DNA from 4 places in the Kitasatospora sp. NPDC096147 genome. Region 3 is predicted to be linked to each of the others. Evidence: riboswitches for the same ligand, from Rfam matches in the RefSeq annotation. Region 3 holds a riboswitch; each other region holds the start of a gene.

Region 1 (3,199 bases), on a different contig from region 3:
GCGGCCGTCCTCGGTGACGCCGCCGGCGGTGTCGTAGCCCGGGATGGTCCCCCCGTGGCCCCAGGCGACGCCGCCGCAGGAGAGCGGGCGGCTGACCAGGCCCAGGCCGTAGCGGACGCCGGGGCCGACCTGGTCGGCGGCGACGGTGGTGCGCATCTCGGCCAGCTGGGCGGCGGGCAGCAGACGCCCCGTCAGGAGGGCGGTGTAGAACCGGGTGACGTCGGTGTTGGTCGAGATCATCGCACCGGCGGCCCAACCCCAGGACGGGTCCAGTTCGGTGTACTCGCGCAGCGATCCGTCCGCCCCGCGCTGGTAGCCCTTCGGGTGGGCCTCCCGGATCGTGGTGTCGCCGGGCTTGGGGAAGTAGGTGTGGCGCAGGCCGATCCGGTCGACGATCCGCTTGCCGATCTCCTCACCGAGCGGGCGCCCGGTGACCTTCTGGATGATCAGGCCGGCCAGCAGGAAGTTGGTGTTGTTGTACTCCCAGCCGGCACCGGGGGCGAAGTGCGCCTTCTGCGCCAGCGCGGTGTCCAGGAGTTCACGCGGCTCGTAGTAGCGCTTCGGGTCGTTCAGGGCGGCGGCCTGGTTCACGTACTCCGGCAGGCCGCTGGTGTGCTGGAGCAGCTGACGGACGGTGATCTTCCGGCCGTCGATGCCGTCCCCGCGCACCAGGCCGGGCAGGTAGGTCTCGACCGGGCGGTCCAGGCCGACCTTGCCCTCGGCGACCAGCTGGAGCACCACGACGGCGGTGAACGCCTTGGAGTTGCTGCCGATCCGCAGCTGGCCGTCCACCGGCACCCGGGACTTGGTGACCGCGTCGCCGACCCCGGCGGTGTAGGTGCGGGTGCGGCCGTCGCGGCCCTTGACGGTGGCCAGCGCGGCGGGCACGCCGTCCTTCGCGACCAGGGCGTCGAGGCGCTGCTGCACGACGTCCGGGCGCGGGGCGGCGGAGGCGGCGGGGGTCAGGACACCGGCCGCGACGGTGGCGGCCACGGCCGCCGCCACCCCGAGGCGGGCGCCGCCCCGGCGGGGCTGGGCGGGGTGCTGCGGTGCGTGCTGGTTCACGGGGGCTCCTCGGTGGTCCGGTGCGCCGGGGCCGTCCCCGGCGCTCTCCCAGAAGATCAGCCGAGGGGCCGTCAACTCGTCGGCGCCGAGGACGAGAACGCCGCCGGGAGCCTGCTCCGGCCGGGGCGCCGGAGGGGGACCGTGGTCCCGGGCCGCCCGGAGGAGCCGTCGGCCCGGCCCCGGGCCGGCGTCTCACCCGGGCATCCGACATGCGGACGTCCATGACGCGCCCCGCCCGAGGGCCTAGGCTGTGCCCCGCAGCTGGTTCGCCCTGTCCGCCAGGCAGGAGCGTCGTAAGAGGGAACCCGGTGACGCCGTCCATCAGGCCATTCCGGGACTGCCCCGCAGCGGTGAGTGGGAACGACCGCCGTCACACGCACTGGGTCCGTACCGGACCCGGGAAGCGACGGCCAGTAGGTGCCCGGCCCTCGATCGATCGAGACCGGGCGGGCCCGCGAGTCCGAAGACCTGCCACTGCCCGCGTGCACCCCGCACGCGGTGATCTCGGTGACCTCGTGGGCGGGTCGGCGGAACGGGCGGGCACATCCTGGTGCCGCGCCCCGGCTGTCGTACCTCCTCGCCCGCGCGCTCTCCCGGGATCGCAGCGCGACTCGCGAAGGAGAGTTCCGTGACCACGAGTTCCACCGGCCCGCAGGCCACCGTGTACGGCTACCCCCGGCAGGGCCAGGGCCGGGAGCTGAAGAAGGCGATCGAGGGGTACTGGAAGGGCACCGTCAGTGCCGCTGCCCTGCACGCCACCGCCGCCGAACTGCGGTGCACCAACTGGCGCCAGCTCGCCGGGGCCGGCCTCACCGAAGTGCCCACCGGAGACTTCTCGTTCTACGACCACGTGCTGGACACCACGGTCGCCGTCGGTGCGATCCCGGCCCGCCACCGCGCGGCCGTGGAGGCCGACGCGCTGGACGGCTACTTCGCCATGGCACGCGGCACCCAGGACGTCGCGCCGCTGGAGATGACCAAGTGGTTCGACACCAACTACCACTACCTGGTGCCGGAGTTGGGCCCGGACACGGTCTTCACCGCCAACCCCGAGAAGGCGGTCGGCGAGCTGCGCGAGGCGCTCGCCCTCGGCCACAAGGCCCGCCCGGTGCTGCTCGGCCCGCTGACCTACCTGCTGCTGGCCAAGCCCGCCCCGGGCGTGGCCGCCGACTTCCAGCCGATCACCCTGCTGGACCGCCTGCTGCCGGTGTACGCCGAGCTGCTGGCCGCCCTGAAGGCGGCCGGCGCCGAGTGGGTCCAGCTGGACGAGCCCGCCCTGGTGCAGGACCGCACCCCGGCCGAACTCAACGCCGCCACCCGGGTGTTCCGCGATCTCGGCGCCCTCGCCGACCGCCCGAGGATCCTGGCCGCCACCTACTTCGACCGGGCGGGCGAGGCACTCAAGGTGCTCGCCAAGGCACCGATCGAGGGCGTCGCGCTGGACTTCACCGGCCCGGCCGCCGCCAACCTGGACGACCTCGCCGCCGCCGGCGGCCTGCCCGGCAAGCGCCTGGTGGCCGGGGTGGTGGACGGCCGCAACATCTGGATCAACGACCTGGAGAAGTCCCTCACCACCCTGGCCACCCTGCTCGGCCTGGCCGACCGGGTGGACATCGCCGCCTCCTGCTCGCTGCTGCACGTGCCGATCGACGCCGCCGCCGAGCGCGACCTCGACCCGCAGATCGCCCGCTGGCTGGCCTTCGCCCGCCAGAAGGCCGCCGAGGTCGCCCTGCTGGCCCGCGGCCTGCGCGAGGGCACCGACACCATCGCCCCCCAACTCGCCGCCAACCGGGCCGATCTGGCCTCCCGCGCCACCTCCCCGATCACCCACGACCCCGCCGTCCGGGCCCGGGTCGCGGCCACCACCGAGGCCGACGCCCACCGTGCCCAGGCCTACCCGGAGCGGGCCGTCGCCCAGCGCGCCCGGCTGGAGCTGCCGCTGCTGCCCACCACCACCATCGGCTCCTTCCCGCAGACCACCGAGCTCCGCGTCGCCCGGGCCGACCTGCGGGCCGGCCGGATCGACGCCGCGGCCTACCAGGAGCGGATGGAGGACGAGGTCCGCGAGGTCATCGAGTACCAGGAGAAGGCCGGGCTGGACGTGCTGGTGCACGGCGAGCCCGAGCGCAACGAC
Region 2 (3,199 bases), on a different contig from region 3:
CGGCCCGAACGACAGCCCGGCGTCCCCGAGTTCGACCACGAAGGCGGAGATGCCGGACGGGCCGGGGCCGCCGGTCCGGGCCAGCACCAGGTAGACCTGGGCGCTGCCCGCGCCGGAGATGAACTGCTTGACGCCGTCCAGCACCCAGTGGTCGCCGTCGCGCACCGCCCGGGTGGCGAGCGCGGCGGCGTCGGAGCCGGCGCCCGGCTCGGTCAGGCAGTAGCTGCCGAGCTGCTCGGCGGAGCAGAGGCCGGGCAGCCAGCGGGCCCGCTGCGGCTCGGTGCCGTGGCGGTCGATCATCCAGGCGACCATGTTGTGGATGGACAGGTAGGCGGCGATCGACGGGCAGCCGGTGGCCAGCGCCTCGAAGGCCACCACGCCGTCCAGCCTGGTGAGTTCGGAGCCGCCGACGTCCTCGCGGACGTAGACGCCGCCGAGCCCGAGCCCGGCCGCCTTGCGCAGCACGTCCACCGGGAAGTGCTTGGTGCGGTCCCACTCCTCGGCGTACGGGGCGAGGCAGTCGTCGGCGAAGCCGCGGACCGCGCGCGCGATGTCCAGCTGATCGGGGGTCAGGTCGTGCACGGCGGCGCTCATCCCATCGTCGGGATGGTGAAGCTGGCGCCGTCCTTGAGGCCGGAGGGCCAGCGCGAAGTCACCGTCCTGGTGCGGGTGTAGAAGCGGATCGAGTCCGGGCCGAACTGGTTGAGGTCGCCGAAGGCGGAGCGCTTCCAGCCGCCGAAGGTGTGGTAGCCGACGGGGACCGGGATCGGCACGTTGACGCCGACCATGCCGGTGTTCACCCGGCGGGTGAAGTCGCGGGCGGTGTCGCCGTCCCGGGTGAAGATGGCCACCCCGTTGCCGTACTCGTGCTCGCTGGGCAGCCGCAGGGCCTCCTCGTAGTCGGCCGCGCGCACCACCGAGAGCACCGGGCCGAAGATCTCCTCCCGGTGGATCCGCATCTCGGGGGTGACCCGGTCGAACAGCGAGGCGCCGAGGAAGAACCCGCCCTCGTGCCCCTCCAGGGTGAAGTCCCGTCCGTCCACCACGAGTTCGGCCCCCTCCCGGACGCCGAGGTCGATGTACTCGCGGACCCGGGCCAGCGCGTCCGGGCCGACCAGCGGACCGAAGTCGGCGGCCGGGTCGTCGGAGCGGCCGACCCGGAGGGTGGCGATCCGCTCGACCAGCCGGGCGACCAGCGCGTCGGCGGTCTCCTCGCCGACCGGCACGGCGACCGAGATGGCCATGCAGCGCTGGCCGGCCGAGCCGTACCCCGCGCCGATCAGGGCGTCCACCGCCTGGTCGAGGTCGGCGTCCGGCATCACCACCATGTGGTTCTTGGCGCCGCCGAAGCACTGGGCCCGCTTGCCGTGCGCACTGGCCGTCGTGTAGACGTGCTCGGCCACGGCGGTGGAGCCGACGAAGCCGACGGCCTCGATCCGGGGGTCGGTGAGCAGGACGTCCACGGCCTCCTTGTCGCCGTTCACCACGTTCAGCACGCCCGGCGGCAGCCCGGCCTCCAGGAACAGCTCGGCCAGCCGCAGCGGCACCGAGGGGTCGCGCTCGGAGGGCTTGAGGACGAAGGCGTTGCCGCAGGCCAGCGCCGGGGCGGCCTTCCAGAGCGGGATCATCGCGGGGAAGTTGAACGGGGTGATGCCGGCCACCACGCCGAGCGGCTGGCGCATCGAGTAGACGTCGATGCCGGTGCCCGCGTTGTCGGTGAACTCGCCCTTCAGCAGGTGCGGCACCCCGGCGGCGAACTCGACCACCTCCAGGCCGCGTTGGATGTCGCCCAGGGCGTCCGGCACGGTCTTGCCGTGCTCCGAGGAGAGCAGCCGGGCCAGCTCCTCCTTCTCCCGGTCGACGAGCTCCAGGAAGCGCAGCAGCACCCGGGCGCGGCGCTGCGGGTTCCAGGCCGCCCACTCGGGCTGGGCCTGGGCCGCGTCGGCGATCGCGGCCTCGGCCTCGGCGCGGCTCGCCAGCGGCACCCGGGCCTGGACCAGCCCGGTGTTGGGGTCGAGCACGTCGCCGGAGCGACCGGAGGTGCCGGGCACGCGCTTGCCGGCGACGAAGTGGGTCAGTTCACGGACCATCGGATTCCTGCTCTCGTCTGGGATGGCGGAGAGGAGGAGTGGAGGTCACGGCGGAGCGCCCGGGCGCACGGTGGTGCGCGCGGGAGCGTACGGCCGTGACGAGCCGTCAGGAGCGCGGGTGCGTCCCGGTGGTCGGCACGGGACGGCCGGGTGGGGTGTGCGTGGAGCAGCCCGGAGTCATGCGTGTCGTCTCCATCCTCGTGGAAAACACGAACCATCCGTGGCCGGTATCCTGACTCCCGGATCACCGCCCGTCCTCGGGCCTTCCCGGCTGGCTGCCAGTGGCCGTACGTCGTACGAGGACGGACTCCCCGGTCACAGTGGCGGGACCGCGCCGGAATCGCACCGGCTTCCCTGACACCACGGACCTGCCGACGACCATATAGTCGGACGTCCTAGTAAGTCCAGGGGGCCCGCCCCGGAGGGTGACGGCGTGTCAGCTCGGCTCACGCTCGGGCGGCCGCGCGAACGGCCAGGCGGGTGGGCGGGCCCGGGGGTGCCCGGCCGGGGCCGTTCGAATAATTCACCGGAGCGGCTCGGGGATTGCTGGTAGCTTCCGTGACGTGCCGAAGCTGAATCAGATCATCGCCGTCGAAAAGGGCGTCAAGTCCAAGTCCTTCCAGGAGTTGACGCAGGCCCACCACGACCTGCAGAAGCCGGCCCTGCTGGCCGGCATCGCCCGGACCTACCAGCCGAAGGACGAGGAGGGCGAGCAGCTGCCGCCCGAGTCGACCCGGGTGCAGGTGAAGGCCGAGGACGTGCTGCGCAGCACCGCCGCGACGCTGACCCGGCTGTTCGACGTGACCGCCACCAAGGACTGGGCGAACCGGACGGCCGCCGCCGACGTGGTGGTGGACGGCACCGTCCTGCTGGCCGCCGTCCCCGTGCCGTACCTGCTCTTCCTGGAGAAGCAGCTCACCGACCTCCACACCTTCGTCCGCAAGCTGCCGGTGCTGGACGCCGCCGAGTCGTGGAACCTCGACCCGTCGACGGACTCCTGGAAGACCGACGCGGTGCGCACCATCCGCACCAAGAAGGTGCCGCGCAACCACGTCAAGGCCGAGGCCACCGAGAAGCACCCGGCCCAGGTCGAGGTGTACTACGAGGAC
Region 3 (3,199 bases):
CAGCTCCCAGGGCGTACCGGGCGTCAGGCGCAGCCCCGCGGCGGCCAGTTCGCCGGCCGCGCCGGGCAGCGCACCCGGGAGGACGACACTGCGCCAGGGCGTGATCCGCAGCTCACCGGCCGAGGCGGCGGAGGCGGCGGCCAGCGCCCGCCACTGGGCGGCGCCCAGGCTGCCGAACCGCGTCCCGGCCACCAGCCCGCCGGCGAACGGACCCACCTCGGGGGCGCCGCCCGCGCGGCGCGGCAGCGGCTCGGCACCCGGGTCGAGCAGCCCGGCCGCCTCCCGGACGAACCAGGCCTTCACCCCGGCCGCCGCGACCGCCGCCAGGAACTCCCCGGCTGCCGCGACCGCCGCCGCCGGGGCCTGCCCGGGGGCGATCCGGCGGGCGGTGGCGGCCCGGCCCAGGCGCAGCAGCGCGCCGCCGTCCGGCGTTGCGATCAACGTCACATCGGCGTCCAGCGCGGCCACGTCGCCCCGGCCGTCGTCGAGTACGAAGAGGAACAGCCCGGCCAGCCCGGCGGCCGGAGCACTGGCGCACAGCCGGGCGTCCAGCTCGCGCGTCCAGGCCCGGACGTCGGCGTGGCCGAGGCCGTCCAGGCCGGAGAGCGGGGAGGCGATCACGTTGCGGACCCGCTCGTGGGTCTCCGAGGGGAGCAGCCCGGCGGCCCGCAGCCGGGCCCCGAGCCCGGCGCCCGCGTCGTCGGCCAGACCGCGCAGCTGGACGTTGCCGCGCGAGGTCAGTTCCAGCCGCCCGTCGCCGAGTTGCTCGGCCGCCTCGGCCAGCGCGAGGGCCTGAGCGGTCGTCAGCAGTCCCCCGGGGATCCGCACCCGGGCCAGCGCGCCGTCGTCGGCCCGGTGCAGCCGCAGGGCACCCGGGCAGGCGTCACCCCGGTCGCGGTCGGGCGCGCCGGGGCGTGGCCCGGCGACGGGTGGCGTGGGTGGCATGGCGGCGAGCATACCCACGTTCCGCCGGTTTGCTCCTGTCCGCTGCGTCACGTCCGAGCGGGCCCGCTCCGCCGCTGATCAGGATCGTCGGGGTCATCCGACGGACCTTCGGGACCCTGGTCCGCTCCCGGGGAGCACCCCGTACGATGCTCCCCGGATGGGTGTACGCCCAGCCAACGCCAGCGACGGCGCCATGGGGAGGAAACCGGTGCGAATCCGGTGCGGTCCCGCCACTGTGACCACGGCCCGGCCGTGGGAGCCAGGAACTCCTGCCGTCCTCACACCAACCCGGGGCGCGGACCCCGAGGAAGGCTCCGCCATGCCCGTGCGCCGTACGCCCGCGCCCCGTCGCGCCGCCGTCCCCTCCTGCCCGCCGTCCCGGCGTGCCGTCACGGCCGGGAGGGCCCCCGCATGATCCTGCTCCTCTCCACCTCCGACACCGACCTGCTGAGCGCCCGCGCGTCCGGCGGTCCGGTCCCGTACCGGCTGGGGAACCCGGCCCGGCTCGGGGTGGACGACCTGCCCGCGCTGCTGGAGGGCACCGACCTGGTGGTGGTCCGCCTGCTCGGTGGCCGCCGGGCCTGGCAGGAGGGCCTGGACGCGCTGCTCGCCGGGCCCCGCCCGGTGGTGGTGCTGACCGGCGAACAGGCCCCGGACGCCCAGCTGATGGAGCTCTCCACCGTCCCGGCCGGCCTGGCCGCCGAGGCGCACGCCTACCTGGCCCACGGCGGCCCGGCGAACCTCGCCGAGCTCGCCTCCTTCCTCTCCGACACCGTGCTGCTCACCGGCCACGGTTTCGCGCCGCCCGCCTCGGCCCCGGCCTGGGGTCCGCTGGAGCGTCAGGCGGCCGACAACGACGGCCCCTTGGTGACGGTGCTCTACTACCGCGCCCACCACATGAGCGGGAACACCGCCTTCGTGGAGACCCTCTGCCGGGCGATCGAGGCCAAGGGCGCCCGCGCCAAGGCGCTGTACTGCGCCTCGCTGCGCGGCGCCGAGCCGGAGCTGCTGGCCGAGCTGGCGCAGGCCGACGCGCTGGTCACCACCGTGCTGGCGGCCGGCGGCACCCGCCCGGCCGACGCCCAGGCCGGCGGCGACGAGGACGCCTGGGACGCCGGTGCACTGGCCGACCTGGACCGCCCGATCCTCCAGGCACTCTGCCTGACCTGGTCGCGCGAGCAGTGGGAGGCCAGCGACGACGGGCTCTCCCCGCTGGACACCGCCACCCAGATCGCCGTGCCGGAGTTCGACGGCCGCCTGATCACCGTGCCGTTCTCCTTCAAGGAGCTGGACGCCGACGGCCTGACCGTCTACGCGGCCGACGCCGAGCGGGCCGCCCGGGTGGCCGGCATCGCGGTCGCCCACGCGAGGCTGCGTCACGTCCCGGCCGCCGAGCGGCGGTTGGCCCTGGTGCTGTCCGCCTACCCGACCAAGCACGCCCGGGTGGGCAACGCGGTCGGCCTGGACACCCCCGCCTCGGCGATGCGGCTGCTGGCCCGGCTGCGGGCCGAGGGCATGGACATCGGCACCGAGGTGCCGGGCCTGGACCTGACCGGCGACGGCCACGAGGGCGACGAGCTGATCCACGCCCTGATCGCGGCCGGCGGCTACGACCAGGACTGGCTGACGGACGACCAGCTCGCCCGGAATCCGGTGCGCATCCCGGCCGCCGACTACCGCCGCTGGTACGCCGAGCTGCCGCAGGGCCTGCGCGAGCAGGTCGAGGAGCACTGGGGCCCGGCCCCGGGCAACCTCTACGTCGACCACTCGCGGAACCCGGACGGCGACATCGTGCTGGCCGCGATCCGCTCCGGGAACCTCCTGGTCCTGATCCAGCCGCCGCGCGGCTTCGGCGAGAACCCGGTGGCGATCTACCACGACCCGGACCTGCCGCCGAGCCACCACTACCTGGCCGCCTACCGCTGGATCGAGGCCGCCCAGGCCGACGGCGGCTTCGGCGCCCACGCCGTGGTGCACCTCGGCAAGCACGGGAACCTGGAGTGGCTGCCCGGCAAGACCGCCGCGCTCTCCGCCGAGTGCGGGCCGGACGCGGTGCTCGGTGACCTGCCGCTGGTCTACCCCTTCCTGGTCAACGACCCGGGCGAGGGCACCCAGGCCAAGCGCCGGGCGCACGCCACCCTGGTCGACCACCTGGTGCCGCCGATGGCCCGGGCCGACTCCTACGGCGACATCGCGCGGCTGGAGCAGCTGCTCGACGAGCACTCGAACATCGCCGCGATGGACCCGGCCAAGC
Region 4 (3,199 bases), on a different contig from region 3:
GTCCATTCGACCGGGGGCCGGGGCCCGGTGCCACCGGAGCGCCGCCGTAAGGGAGGAGACGGCGGGTCAGACCGGGAGGTCGGTGGGGTGACGGGACAGCAGCTGCCAGAACCGCTCCAGCGGCGGCAGGTCCGGCGGCTGCTCGGCGGCCGGGGTGGTGGCGGTGCCCCAGTGCTGCGGCACGACGTGGTCCTGCTGGAGCTCGGCGAGCACCTCCTCCAGCAGCGGACGCGGCAGCGGGACCAGCTTGGCGACCGGCTTCACCTGGCTCTGCCAGCGGCCGTCCACGCACTGGCGCAGGCACTTCTCCAAGGCGTCCTGACGGTGGGTCACCCGCGCGAAGGCCCGGAGGGTCAGGCCGAGCACCCGGGCCAGCTCGTAGGACTGCTCCGGGTCGCCGGGCCAACTGCCGGTCAGTTCGGCCTGCTCGTACGCCCGGAGGGTGATCCCGATCCGGCGGGCGGCCTGCTCCTGGCTCAGCTCCCTGGCCACCCGGAAGTCGCGCAGGCTGCCCGGGGCGGTGCCCATCAGCTGCGCGGGCGGGCACCACAGGGCTCGGGCCAGCGCGATGAACTCGGCCTCGTCCGGGCGGTACTCCCCGCTCTCCCAGCCGATCACGTGGGTGGGCAGCAGCCGCACCCCGTGGGCGGCCATCCCGGCCGCCACCTGCTCCGGGGTCAGCCCGAGGCCGGTCCGGTGGGCCCGTGCGGCGGCGGGCGAGAACGGGACCGGCGAGGGCGGGGGCGGTCTGCGGCGCATGCCCCAGACCGTAGGGGCGGCCGTGTCCGGGGCTGCACCCGCTGAACGCACGAACCGCGCTCCCGGGCCCGGGCGCGGGGTTGGAGCTTCACACCACCCCTGACGGGTGATCACCCGAGTCGGCTGGGAGATAACGACGGCGGGGCCGACACCGAGGCAGAACGCGAAGCCAGGCCCGGGGACAGAACGCGAGGCCAGGTACCGAGGCAGAACGTGCGGCCAGGGGCGGCGACAGAACGCGAGGCCGGGCACCGAGGCAGAACGTGCGGCCGGGGGCGCGAGGAACTGCGCGCAGGGGAACGGCAGCACCTGCAACTGACTGACGGTGGTTCAGTTGCACGTGCTGCCGTTCCCCTTCGCGCAGTTCCTCGCGCCCCCGGTGTAACCGAGTGCGTTCCTCGCGGCACCGGGGTGACCGCAGTGCGTTCCTCGCGAGGGCGGGGCGGCCGCGAGGTCAGTGGAGCTTGCCGAAGAGTTCCTCGATGGTGGCCGGGGTCGGCAGTTCGCCGTTCGGGGTGAGGCGGTCGACGGTGGCCGGGAGGTGGGTGGCGAGGGTGTCGGCGGCCTGGTCGGGGGTGATGCCGGCGTTGCGGGCCAGCATCTCGAGCTCGCCGGGCGGGAGGGCGGCGGCGAGTTCGGAGCCGGTGACCGGGTGGTTGTCCCCGGTGCCGACCCAGGACTTGGCCTGCATGCCGAGCCCGCCCTCCGTCAGCTGCTGGAGCAGGGCGCCGAGCCCGTTGCCGCGCCCGGCGCCGTTCGCGGCGAGCGAGCCGAGCAGGATGGAGAGCAGGTTGCCCGCGCTGCCGTTCCCGCCGCCGCTGCCACCGAGCAGGCCGCTGAGGAGTTTGCCGAGATCGGTCATCGCCGTCCTCTTGTTCTTCCGGGTCAGCCACGGCAACGCTGCCGCGCCACCGCCAGCCTGACCCGCCGCCGGGCGTGCTGCACGGTGGGGCGGGCGACCGTGTGACCAAACCCTCGACGGGCTTTGTTGACGCCCGGTCGAGGCCCGTGGTGGGATCTTTCAGCCAATCGGAGGCAAGCAGAGGAAGCCGGTGCGAATCCGGCGCGGTCCCGCCACTGTCACCGGGGAGCACGCTCGATCCATGGTCACGACGGCCCGCCCAGGCGGCTGTGGGAAGGCCCGAGGGTGTGTCCGACCCGGAAGCCAGGAGACTCTCACCCCCGTTACGTCGAGCCAGGGCGCGGACCCTGAGTGAGGACACGCACTGATGCCGCCTGCCCGGAGCCACGCCGACTCGCCCGCACCGTGCGTCGTCTGACCCCTTTTCTGCTGGGCACGGCGGCCGGCTACCTGGCGGACGCCCGCTTCGGTGACCCCCGGCGCGGCCATCCGGTGGCGCTGTTCGGCTCGGCCGCCACGGCGCTGGAGCGCCGGATCTGGCGCGACCACCGGGCGGTGGGTGCCGCGTACACCGCCGTCTGCGCGGGCGGCGTGGCCGCCGGGGCGGTGCTGGCCGGGCGGCTGGTGCGCCGCAGCCCGGTGGCCGAGGCCGCGCTGGCCGCTGCCGCGACCTTCACCGTGCTCGGCGGCAGCTCGCTGACCAGGGAGGCCCGGACCATCGGGGCGGCCCTGACGGCGGGTGATCTGACGGCGGCCCGGGAGCGCCTGCCGCACCTGTGCGGGCGGGACCCGAGCGGGCTGGACGGACAGCAGATCGCCCGTGCCGTGGTCGAGTCGGTGGCGGAGAACACCGCCGACGCGGTGGTGAACGCCCTGGTCTGGGGCGCGCTGGCGGGCACCCCTGGGCTGCTGGCCTTCCGGGCCGTCAACACGATGGACGCGATGGTCGGCCACCGCTCGCCGCGCCACCTGCGGTTCGGCTGGGCCTCGGCCCGGCTGGACGACCTGGCGGGCTGGCCGGGAGCCCGGCTGACCGCGCTGCTGACGGTGGCCGCCGCGCCGGAGCCGCGAACGGCCCGGCTGGTGTGGCGGCGTGACGGCGGATCACACCCGAGCCCGAACGCCGGGCAGGCGGAGTCGGCCTTCGCGGGCGCGCTGGGGGTGCGCCTCGGCGGCACCCTGCGGTACGGGGACCGCGTGGAGCACCGGCCGGTGCTCGGCGCCGAGCTGCGCCCCGTCGGCGTGCCGGACATCGAGCGGGCCTGCGCGCTGTCGCGCCGGGTCGGCGTGCTGGCGCTGGGCGCCGCGCTGCTCGGACGGACCGTCATCCACCGCACGCTGCACAGGAGGAGGAGCACATGAGCAACGCACTGCTGGTCGCCGGGACCACCTCGGACGCGGGCAAGAGCGTGGTGACGGCGGGCATCTGCCGCTGGCTGGCCCGGCAGGGGGTGCGGGTGGCCCCGTTCAAGGCGCAGAACATGTCGCTGAACTCCTTCGTCACCGCCGACGGCGCCGAGATCGGTCGGGCCCAGGCGATGCAGGCGCAGGCCGCCCGGGTGGAGCCGGAGGCGGCGA

What was found. Region 3 has a riboswitch for cobalamin ahead of cobN (cobaltochelatase subunit CobN). Riboswitches for the same ligand answer to the same signal wherever they lie in the genome.
Region 1: another riboswitch for cobalamin. It lies ahead of metE (5-methyltetrahydropteroyltriglutamate--homocysteine S-methyltransferase); the one in region 3 lies ahead of cobN (cobaltochelatase subunit CobN).
Region 2: another riboswitch for cobalamin. It lies ahead of ACIRBX_RS24160 (CoA-acylating methylmalonate-semialdehyde dehydrogenase); the one in region 3 lies ahead of cobN (cobaltochelatase subunit CobN).
Region 4: another riboswitch for cobalamin. It lies ahead of ACIRBX_RS27515 (cobalamin biosynthesis protein); the one in region 3 lies ahead of cobN (cobaltochelatase subunit CobN).

Annotation. Positions count from the first base shown of each region.
Region 1 covers NZ_JBIWFX010000008.1:20,553-23,751, forward strand. Annotated here, with positions in the region: gene ACIRBX_RS23995 (serine hydrolase domain-containing protein) at 1-1,065, opposite strand, end outside; cobalamin riboswitch at 1,328-1,539, shown strand; gene metE (5-methyltetrahydropteroyltriglutamate--homocysteine S-methyltransferase) at 1,694-3,199, shown strand, end outside.
Region 2 covers NZ_JBIWFX010000008.1:62,745-65,943, forward strand. Annotated here, with positions in the region: gene ACIRBX_RS24155 (acyl-CoA dehydrogenase family protein) at 1-594, opposite strand, end outside; gene ACIRBX_RS24160 (CoA-acylating methylmalonate-semialdehyde dehydrogenase) at 591-2,090, opposite strand; cobalamin riboswitch at 2,295-2,488, opposite strand; gene ACIRBX_RS24165 (hypothetical protein) at 2,654-3,199, shown strand, end outside.
Region 3 covers NZ_JBIWFX010000004.1:490,261-493,459, reverse strand. Annotated here, with positions in the region: gene ACIRBX_RS16420 (cobalamin biosynthesis protein CobG) at 1-957, opposite strand, end outside; cobalamin riboswitch at 1,115-1,237, shown strand; gene cobN (cobaltochelatase subunit CobN) at 1,357-3,199, shown strand, end outside.
Region 4 covers NZ_JBIWFX010000010.1:84,002-87,200, forward strand. Annotated here, with positions in the region: gene ACIRBX_RS27505 (helix-turn-helix domain-containing protein) at 67-759, opposite strand; gene ACIRBX_RS27510 (YidB family protein) at 1,214-1,657, opposite strand; cobalamin riboswitch at 1,801-1,935, shown strand; gene ACIRBX_RS27515 (cobalamin biosynthesis protein) at 2,027-2,983, shown strand; gene ACIRBX_RS27520 (cobyric acid synthase) at 2,980-3,199, shown strand, end outside.